Regions from separate parts of the Tissierella pigra genome, predicted to be linked through region 1. Evidence: riboswitches for the same ligand, from Rfam matches in the RefSeq annotation. Region 1 holds a riboswitch; each other region holds the start of a gene.
The links. A riboswitch is a leader RNA that binds a small molecule or an ion and turns the genes downstream of it on or off. The one in region 1 is predicted to bind cobalamin.

Region 1 (3,218 bases):
TCTAAGTTACCTGTTGGTTCATCTGCCAGTACAATAGCTGGGTCTGTTATCAGTGCTCTAGCAATTCCTACCCTTTGTTGCTGTCCCCCTGACATCTCATTAGGTCTATGATTCTCATGGGTTTCTATCCCTACTTGTTTCATTATCTCCCTGGCTTTTTCAATTCTTTCCTTTGGTTCAATTCCCTTTAATGCCAGAGGAAGAGCTACATTCTCCAAGGCAGTATATTGAGGTAATAGGTTATATGACTGAAATATAAATCCTATATTTTTACGTCTAAATTTTATTCTCTGACTTTCTCCCATCTTTTCAATATGCTCTCCCTCAATTATAATTTCCCCATCTGTTGATTTTTCTAATCCTGCTAAAATATTTAATAAGGTGGATTTTCCTGAGCCTGAACGCCCAGTAATACTAATGATTTCTTTTTTTTCAATAGATAAATTGATTCCATCAAGAGCTTTTACTATATTTTCTCCTATTTTAAATTCTTTTTTAATATTCCTTAGTTCAATAAAAGACATTATATTCTCCTCTTATTTAATTCCCTAGCCATTCTTGACCTAGATCCTTTCCTAAGTCACAGGTATAATTCCACTCTATTACATCTCCTGACTGCAATACATATACTCCAGCTCCATAGTTAGGATACCAGCCATTTACGCAATACATCCATCCGCTCCATTGTCCTCCATCAAACTCATAAAGATTATTTATCCCTTCTATGTATGCTGATTCTTTATTTCCTCTATATGCCATCTGTATTTTATATTTATCCCTTGCGACTTCCAATACATTTAATACCGTATCTCCATCTTTTATTTTAAATGTGGTTGTAGATAAGATCACTCCGCTTTCTGGTACTATTCCTTTAAATTTAGGGTCTTTATGCATATCTTTATTTACTGCTGTGTCACAACGTATAGTAAGGGTTACTGTATTTTCCTTTGGTTTCTGTTTCTCTGGCTCTTTTTCTTTTTCCGTTTCCCCTTTATTTTCATTTCTACTATTGTCTTTCTCTTTTTTCTTTTCTTCTTTTTCCTTCTCTTTTTCTTCTTCCTTTTTACTTTCCTTCTCCCTTAACTTTTGTTCAAAAAAGTTATCTTTTTTCTTGTCCTCTGCTGGCTTTATTTCTACATTATCTTTTCCTTCTTCTTTATCTTTTAATACAAACCTTAATTCTTCGTCTTTAGATTTCTCCGAATTTTTTAATCTTAATTTCTCCCAAAATGATAGTTCCTTTTTATCCTGCTGAACTACATCTTCTTCCTCTATTGCAATTTCAATTTCATCCTCATTTTTTGATGATAACTTTTCTCTCATCTGTGCCAGTAGGGAAGTCGCTTTTAAACTTTCTTCATCTTTTTTGTTCTCTATAAAATAGTCTATTTCTAAATCCTCATTACTGCTTACTCCCTCAGCCTTATCTGAAAAACATCCTGTTAAAGGAATGATTAATGTAATTAAGATGAAAAAAAGAATTAATTTTTTTATGATATTTTTCTTCATTTTACCCCTCCATAATTTAACTAATGTAAAAGGTATAAATCTTTTCAATACAAATTCCCCTCTTAATTTCTACAAAAACAAAAAAACACTACCTTATTACAAGTAGTGCCTCCAGTTTTCTGGTCAGCATATTCTATAGTTTTATCGACTTCTTTAATTCTTCCACTCTTACGGGTTCACTATTCTGAATTATAATTTTGATTTCTCCAAATTCCGTATTTCTTATTAATTCTATAAGATTTTTTTCCTTATCTGTAAGCCTTAAACTAACATTTTTATCATTCACCTTTGCATAGCACCTCCCCTAAATAAAAAAAATGTCTTAACTTCCAGGAGTTAAGACATTTTAATCATATATCAATACACATAGTCACTACATCTAACCTCAATCCCGGAAGGCTAATGAAAATATAGCTTAGGCAGTTCTCCTGACTTATGGGTCGTAGCTTTTCTTTACCTTCCCAGAATTTTTCCAGTGGTGTGTCAAAAAATTGCTCTCCATTTACAGTGGCCGGACCGTTCATGATTTACACATGATTATCTTTTAATCTCTATTATATAAAGAACCTAAGTATTTTTATATTTAATTTTATAATTATTTCCATTATATACCATATCTTGAATTTTAACAATAGATTTAGAATATTAACTATGGAACTTCTATATTTAACTAATTATAAAATGAATAACATATAAAAAGTTTAATTAATACTAGAGAATATGAAAAGATTTTCTTATTTATTCTTAAATTTCTATAAAATAAAAAAAGATTTCATTAAATACAATGAAATCTTCTTATGTTTAAATATTATTTTTTTAGATTATAAAAAGTTTTAATTCCTTTGTATACCGCTTCTTCTCCTAGCATATCTTCTATTCTAAGTAATTGATTATATTTTGCTACTCTATCAGTTCTTGATGGAGCACCAGTTTTTATTTGTCCTGCATTCATTGCAACAGCCAAATCTGCAATAGTAGTATCTTCAGTTTCTCCTGATCTATGAGAAATTACAGCAGTATAACCATGAGTCTTAGCCATTTCTATAGTATCTAAGGTTTCAGTTAAAGTACCAATTTGATTTAATTTAACCAATACTGAATTTGAAATTCCCAATTCTATTCCTTTAGATAATCTTTCAGTATTTGTAACAAATAAATCATCTCCTACTAACTGAATCTTATTTCCTAGTCTTTCAGTTAATAGTTTCCAGCCATCCCAATCATCTTCTGCTAATCCATCTTCAATAGATATAATAGGATATTTATTTACTAATTCTTCATAGTAATCAATCATTTCATTTACTGTGAGAACTCTTCCTTCTCCTGCTAAATTGTATACTTTTTTATCTGTATCATACATTTCTGTAGCAGCCACATCTAATGCAAGCATTATTTCTTCTCCTGGTTTATATCCAGCTTTTTCTATTGCTTCTACTATGGTTTTTAAAGCTTCTTCATTACTAGATAAGTTTGGTGCAAATCCTCCCTCATCTCCTACAGCAGTATTTAATCCTTTAGATTTTAAAACTGATTTTAAGTTATGGAATATTTCAGCTCCCATTCTAAGAGCTTCTTTAAAACTCTTTGCTCCCACGGGCATTACCATAAATTCTTGAATATCCACATTATTATCAGCATGTTCTCCACCATTTAAAATATTCATCATAGGAACTGGTAAAGTTTTAGCATTTACTCCACCAACATATTGA
Region 2 (3,218 bases), 1.6 Mb from region 1:
AAATATGCTCCTGAAGATACTCCCAATATATACGGATCTGCCAATGGATTTTTTACTACTGCCTGCATGATTAGACCTGATATGGAAAGTCCCATTCCAACACAGGTGGCAAGGATTATTCTAGGAAGTCTAATAAACCATACAATATCAATAGCTGAACTACTTGGTAAGCTTTCTTCAGTTCCTATATCAAATAATTTATAGAAAATTATTTGATATATATCTTTAGCTGATATATCTACAGAACCCATAGTTACAGATGTTAATATAGAAAAAATTAGTGTAACTATTAAAAGAAGAGTAACGCCTACATAAATAGGCGTTCCCTTAAATAATCCTTGATTATTATTTCTTTTTACAAGTTTTTCTTTCATAGTCGACTCCTAGTTAAGCTCTGGATATAATCCTTTGCTTATGGATATTATACCATCTAAGGTTCTTATACCACTTGCATAAACTTCACTTAACATAATGGAATATACTCTATTATGTTGTATAGCTGATATACTTGATAATGCTGGATTTTCCATTATAGATTGTAAAGCCGTATCTCGATCTATGGCATCTCCATAATAAACAGTAAATATAACTTCAGGATTAAGATTTACTAAATCTTCTGCACCAATTCTACCATTTTCTTTTGCTACTAAATCTGCTCCAACTAAAGTGGCAATATTTCCTCCAATACTGTCTTCTCCATAAATTCTAAAAGTATTTTCTTTTCCTATTTCTAAAATAACTGTTTTTACTGGTTCCCTATCTTTTCCAAATTCTTTGGCTTTTTCGATTTCAGCCTTCATATTATCAACTATAGCCTTTGCTTTATCCTCTACATTAAAGATTTTTCCCATATTTAATATATCGTTATATTCATTTTCAATAGAATCTGGTTTAGAAACTCCGCTATTTTGTGCCATATAAGTATTTATATTTCTTTCATGCCAAAACCCAACATCTCCAAGTCTCTTTTCCCCAAAAAAAGAATACCAGCTTAATATAAAATCTGCTTCAAGCCCTATAACTTCTTCTTTTGTAGGAACATTATCGTAATATTTTACTTTACTAAAGGCTTCTTTATATTCATCTTTTACATCATGGTCAAGTCCTGCTGCCGCCACTATTTTATCCTCAAGACCTAATGCTAACAATGTTTCAATGGAGTTTTGATATACAGCTACTACTTTTTCTGGTGTTTTTTCAAAAGTAATTTCTATAGGTTCTTTTTCATAATTATATGTGGTTATGATTACTGGATAGTGTTCATTTTTAACTTCTGTACTTTCCACGGTATCTTCCACAATTACATTTTCATCTTTAACTTCTTCAGATTTCTTATTACAACCTGTAATACTAAACATTATTGCTGTTGCTAAAAATATACTTAAAAACTTTTTCATTCTGTTTCCCCCTATATATTAATGAGTTCCTTCTATTACTTCTATATTATTCTTTGTAAAAACTTCCTTTATTTCTTCTAATATATTTGCTTTGCATTTTACTACACATACACCTAAATGTAGTCTTTCTACTTCAAATTCTTTTAGTTTTTTACTGATATTTTCTATATTTTCTTTAGTATTTTTAGAACATATATCACAGGTAAAAAAAGAAACTAATTCTGTACTTATATTTTTATACTCTTCAAAATGCTTTTCCTTATTATTATAAGCTTTAAAACATCCCATTGTTGTACAAATACCATTGATTTTTTCACATACACCTATTGCTATTTTCATAATTCCTCCTAATTTTAAAAATAAAAAAACAATCCTATTTAAATTAATAAAGGATTGCTTATAGAAAATACATTTTTCCTATTCTAATCTACCTCCTTCATCTTCCGTAAAGTATAGTAATAAAAAATAGGCAGGTATTCTGACTCAAGGATCTACATTTTTTCAGCCTTCCCAGTTTCCTAGTGGCATATTTGAAAAAACTTCTCTTTTACAGCGGCGGGACCGTGTGGGACTTTCACCCAACTTCCCTTTTAATCTAAAATTAGAACCTATTTTTTTTATTTAATTGTCGACTCAATTCTACTAAAAAGTTGAATTGTTGTCAAGATTTATGAGTATAATAGGAAATCAGTCTATTTCTTTTCCTCTTGTTTATTTAATAGTTTCAATCCACAAAGGCATATTCCAACTACTATAAAAAACAAGAATAGAATTCTATTATAAAACCACACATGATCAGCAAATCCCATAACCATTAGTCCACCTATACCAGATATACAAGCTATTAATATATTATTAATGGAATCATCTTTTTTATTAAATATCAACACCATAGATTTCTTAAATAATCTAAATATTAATAATATAAATGATCCTAAAGCCAATATTCCAGCTTCTAACCAAAGTTGTAAATAAAGATTATGAGTATGAGCTACAGTCTTTAATGCAAAGGATTTATATCTTTTATATATAGTATTAAATACTTGATTTCCTAGACCTACACCACCAAGCCAATAATTTTTCAACATAGGTATAGCAGGTTCTAAAATTTGTTTTCTATACTTTATAGATGAATCGTTTGGGTTAAATATTGTTAGTATTCTTCTATAAATAGATTGAGGTAATATTGGGATACATAGTATTCCAATTAAAATCATAAAAGGCAGAAGCTTTTTATTTTTAAAGAATACAAATATAAACATTGCAAATGCAAAGGATACCCAAGCAGATCTAGAGCCTGTTTTCAAAAGTATTACAACAATAGGTAAAGATATACATAGGATAAATGCTTTTTTCCACCAAGATTTTGAGTTAAAAAATACAGTCCCTAAAAACGGCATAGTAAGAACCAACAATTCTCCATATATATTAGGATTTCCCATAGTTGAAAATACTCTACCAGACATACTTTGATTAACTGTCAAATCAGTTAAAGAAGGATTAACCTCTATACCAACTACTTTCCATTGCCATATACCATATAGTACTGTAAGAAAAGTTCCCATAAGAAGTAATTCAATAAGCCTATTTAATTCATCTGTTGAATCAATAGAACTAATAATTATAATCACTGTAATAAATGAGATTAAATAATAAATAAAGTAATTTATACTTTCCCTAGGAAATAAAGATGTTACAGTTGCTAAAGTTATTGTAGCAAAAAACAGCACTAAGCTAAAATCTAAATGAAAAATATCTATGGATTTAGCAGGTTCAATTATAATCTTTATAATAAATAATATAAGAAGAATTAAAGTAAAT
Region 3 (3,218 bases), 2.5 Mb from region 1:
ATCTTATTGCAGAGAAAGATATTGGTATTATTCAACTTCCTTGTCCAGAAATGATTGTATATGGAATAAAAAGATGGGGCCATGTAAAGGAGCAATTTGATACCTTATTTTATAGAGAACAATGTAGAGAAATGCTTAGACCAATAGTTCAACAGACTAAAAGTTATATTGATGCAGGATATGAGATTCTAGGAGTTGTGGGTATAGATGGAAGTCCAAGTTGTGGAGTTAATTATACTTGTTCTGGAGAATTCAGAGGAGAGATTTCGAATAATGATGAATTAGAAAGCATCCTTGAAACTTTAAAGGAAGTTAAAGGTTCTGGTATATTTATGGAAGAGTTAACAAATTATCTGAAAGAATCTGGAATAAAGATACCCTTTATAGCAATTAATGAAAATGATGTATATAGTTCTTTGGATAAAATAGCAGAATTTATAAACTAGAAAACAGTAATTCTCCTATTTATCAGTTGTTAGCTCGAGAATAAAAAAGGCTGTTTCATAACTGATAAACCAGTTATGAAACAGCCTCATTTTATATTATACTTATTTTTATTTTAATATAGAATTAATGAACCATATATTTTTACTATAATCAGCAACGTAGTCTTCAAATATGGCTACAGTTTCAAAGTCTCCTTCTTCATCAGCTATATTTCTGATTTCAGTTGCTAATATTTTCATTTTTTCTAAATCTGTTTTAACTATTTCTAATGATTCTTTAATTGCAAAATCTTTAGCCTTGATTTCTTCAATATCTGAATTATCTAGGTATTCAGCCATAGTTGATAATGGCATTATATCTTTCATCTTTAATAATTCTGCAACTTCGTCTAGATTTTCAAATAATTTGTCATATAGACCTTCAGTAAATTCGTGAACTTGAACAAATTGGTTACCTACAACATTCCAATGGATATTGTGGAATTTAATATTCAATACAGCCAAATTTGATAAATATTTTTGTAATAAATTTACATGTTTCATATAACCCCTCCTAAAAATTTTTAATTAACTATTAATTAGTATCTTTCTTTAATCTAATTATATGATAAAATAAGATAAACAAAAAGGCACAAATTTGTTCGTAAGGATGTGAAATTATGAAAAGCAAAATTTCTAATGGATTTGAAATTGTACATGATTTAATTAAACTAAGATGGATACCAGAAATTCTAAAGTCTATCCATCTTGGGAATGGACGGTATAAGGATATTTTAAATAGTATCCCATATATGAGTCATACAGAATTAAATAGGAAATTAACTATATTACTAGACAGAAAGGTTATAGAGAAAATAACCGATGGAAGTGATAACTACTATTCCTTGCAGAGCTTTGGCAAAGATTTAGTTCATATTTTTTATCACTTAGAAGATTTGGAGGATAAGTATTTTGAGCAAAAATCTGGATAAACAGGTATAATGAGTTGATTTCCTTGTATTAAACATTCATCAGGTCTTAAGTATTAATAAAAAGATAACAAACATATTTGCTGAAGCTTGTGTGGAATTTATTTATGTAGTATAATGTTGATTAAAATTGAATATAGGATAAATAGGTTTATAGAATTATTATTCTATTGTAATAGGGAAGTAGGGTGTAAATCCCTCACGGTCCCGCCGCTGTAAAAGAATAGTCTTTTCTAAATGCCACTGGGAAACTGGGAAGGCAGAAAAGATGATTAAGCTTGAGTCAGAATACCTTCCTATTTTATTAGCAGAATAACTCTACGGTAGATGGAGAAAGCTAGTTTTTAAGTAAATTGCTTTATTTGGCTATCCTTCTGATGATTATTTTCAGAAGGTTTTTTGATAGCAATTATTTTTGGATTTAAAACAACAAAAATGGTCTATATATAGGCTTACAAAACTCCAGCAATCGTAGAATTCTATGAATGTTGGAGTTTTTTATGTACCGTAAAAAGAAAGGGTGAAAAAGATGAAAAAGTATAAAAACATATTGTGGTTAATGATTTTGGCTGTAATAACCACTAGTATTTCAGGTTGTACCAAAACCACAGGAGTAGGTGGTTTAACCAATGTTCAGAATACAGAAAAGGTAGATGATACTCAGCTATCAATAACTGTAGAAGGAGACAAGTATCCCTTAACTGTAAAGGACTTTTTAAAAAAGGAAACTATTTTAAAAGAGAAACCAGAGAAGATAGCTGTATTGTCTGGTACTCCTTTAAACATTTGGTACGATTTAGGAGGCAAGTCTGTATGTACATCTGACGTATCAGACAATGTGAAACTTATACCAGAGTATAGAGAGGAAATACGAAATCTTCCAACTATAGGGCCTGTATATTCTATAGATATGGAGTCTGTAATACCTCATAAGCCAGATTTAATTATAGCTCAAGTTGGAACCCAATCAACTCAAGCAAAGAAGTTAAGAGAAATGGGTTTTAATGTAATCACTACTCATATAAGAGGATATGATGATGTGGTGTCTACATATAAGGCATTTGGAAAAATACTTGAGAAGGAAGAACTAGCTGAAACTAAAATAAAGGAACTGGAAAAACAGAAAAAAGAAATTGTATCAAAATTACCAGATGAATCTAAATCTGTAGTTATATTATATATAACTTCTAAAACACTTGCTGTAAAACTAGATAATAGTATAGCAGGAGATGTTGCTAAGATATTGAGACTTAAAAATATTGCATCTGATTTACCACCAGATACTATAGGATCAGAAACTACGCCATTGGATATAGAGTATATAGTGGAGAAAAATCCAGATTATGTTTTGGTTACCAGTATGATTTCCAGTAATGAAGAAGCTATAAAATCCATAGAGGAAGAATTTAACACAAATCCAGTATGGAGTGGGGTAAAAGCTGTACAGGAAGGTCGTGTTATTCATCTTCCACAGGAATACTTTTTGTATAATGCAGGGCCTTATTATAATGAAGCCATAGAATATATGGCTAAAAATATTTATCCAGAAATTTATGAAGAGGTGAATAAGTAGGATGAAAAGCGATATTTCCCTTAAAGACAATAAAGGTTTTAAAATAACCATTATTGCTATTTTAATAATACTGTTTTTTGTGGGTTTTATACTGGGAAATACTAAAGGCACTCTTGAAGTTGGGGCAAAACGTATATTTGAAGTTATTATGACAGATGACGGAAGTGCGGAAAGAATGGTAATTTGGAATATTAGATTGCCAAGAATGATATTAGCTGCTTTAGTAGGTGC

Region 2: another riboswitch for cobalamin. It lies ahead of KQI41_RS13490 (CGGC domain-containing protein); the one in region 1 lies ahead of KQI41_RS18865 (DUF2292 domain-containing protein).
Region 3: another riboswitch for cobalamin. It lies ahead of KQI41_RS17860 (ABC transporter substrate-binding protein); the one in region 1 lies ahead of KQI41_RS18865 (DUF2292 domain-containing protein).

Annotation. Positions count from the first base shown of each region.
Region 1 is NZ_JAHLPJ010000001.1:1,159,913-1,163,130, reverse strand. Features, by position in the region: gene KQI41_RS05750 (ABC transporter ATP-binding protein) at 1-524, opposite strand, end outside; gene KQI41_RS05745 (DUF4430 domain-containing protein) at 541-1,509, opposite strand; gene KQI41_RS18865 (DUF2292 domain-containing protein) at 1,643-1,795, opposite strand; cobalamin riboswitch at 1,911-2,095, opposite strand; gene eno (phosphopyruvate hydratase) at 2,318-3,218, opposite strand, start outside.
Region 2 is NZ_JAHLPJ010000001.1:2,744,523-2,747,740, reverse strand. Features, by position in the region: gene KQI41_RS13500 (FecCD family ABC transporter permease) at 1-374, opposite strand, end outside; gene KQI41_RS13495 (ABC transporter substrate-binding protein) at 384-1,397, opposite strand; gene KQI41_RS13490 (CGGC domain-containing protein) at 1,416-1,736, opposite strand; cobalamin riboswitch at 1,849-2,024, opposite strand; gene KQI41_RS13485 (O-antigen ligase family protein) at 2,090-3,218, opposite strand, start outside.
Region 3 is NZ_JAHLPJ010000001.1:3,690,091-3,693,308, reverse strand. Features, by position in the region: gene KQI41_RS17875 (CD3072 family TudS-related putative desulfidase) at 1-446, shown strand, start outside; gene KQI41_RS17870 (Dps family protein) at 555-989, opposite strand; gene KQI41_RS17865 (winged helix-turn-helix transcriptional regulator) at 1,106-1,417, shown strand; cobalamin riboswitch at 1,545-1,728, shown strand; gene KQI41_RS17860 (ABC transporter substrate-binding protein) at 1,944-2,987, shown strand; gene KQI41_RS17855 (FecCD family ABC transporter permease) at 2,989-3,218, shown strand, end outside.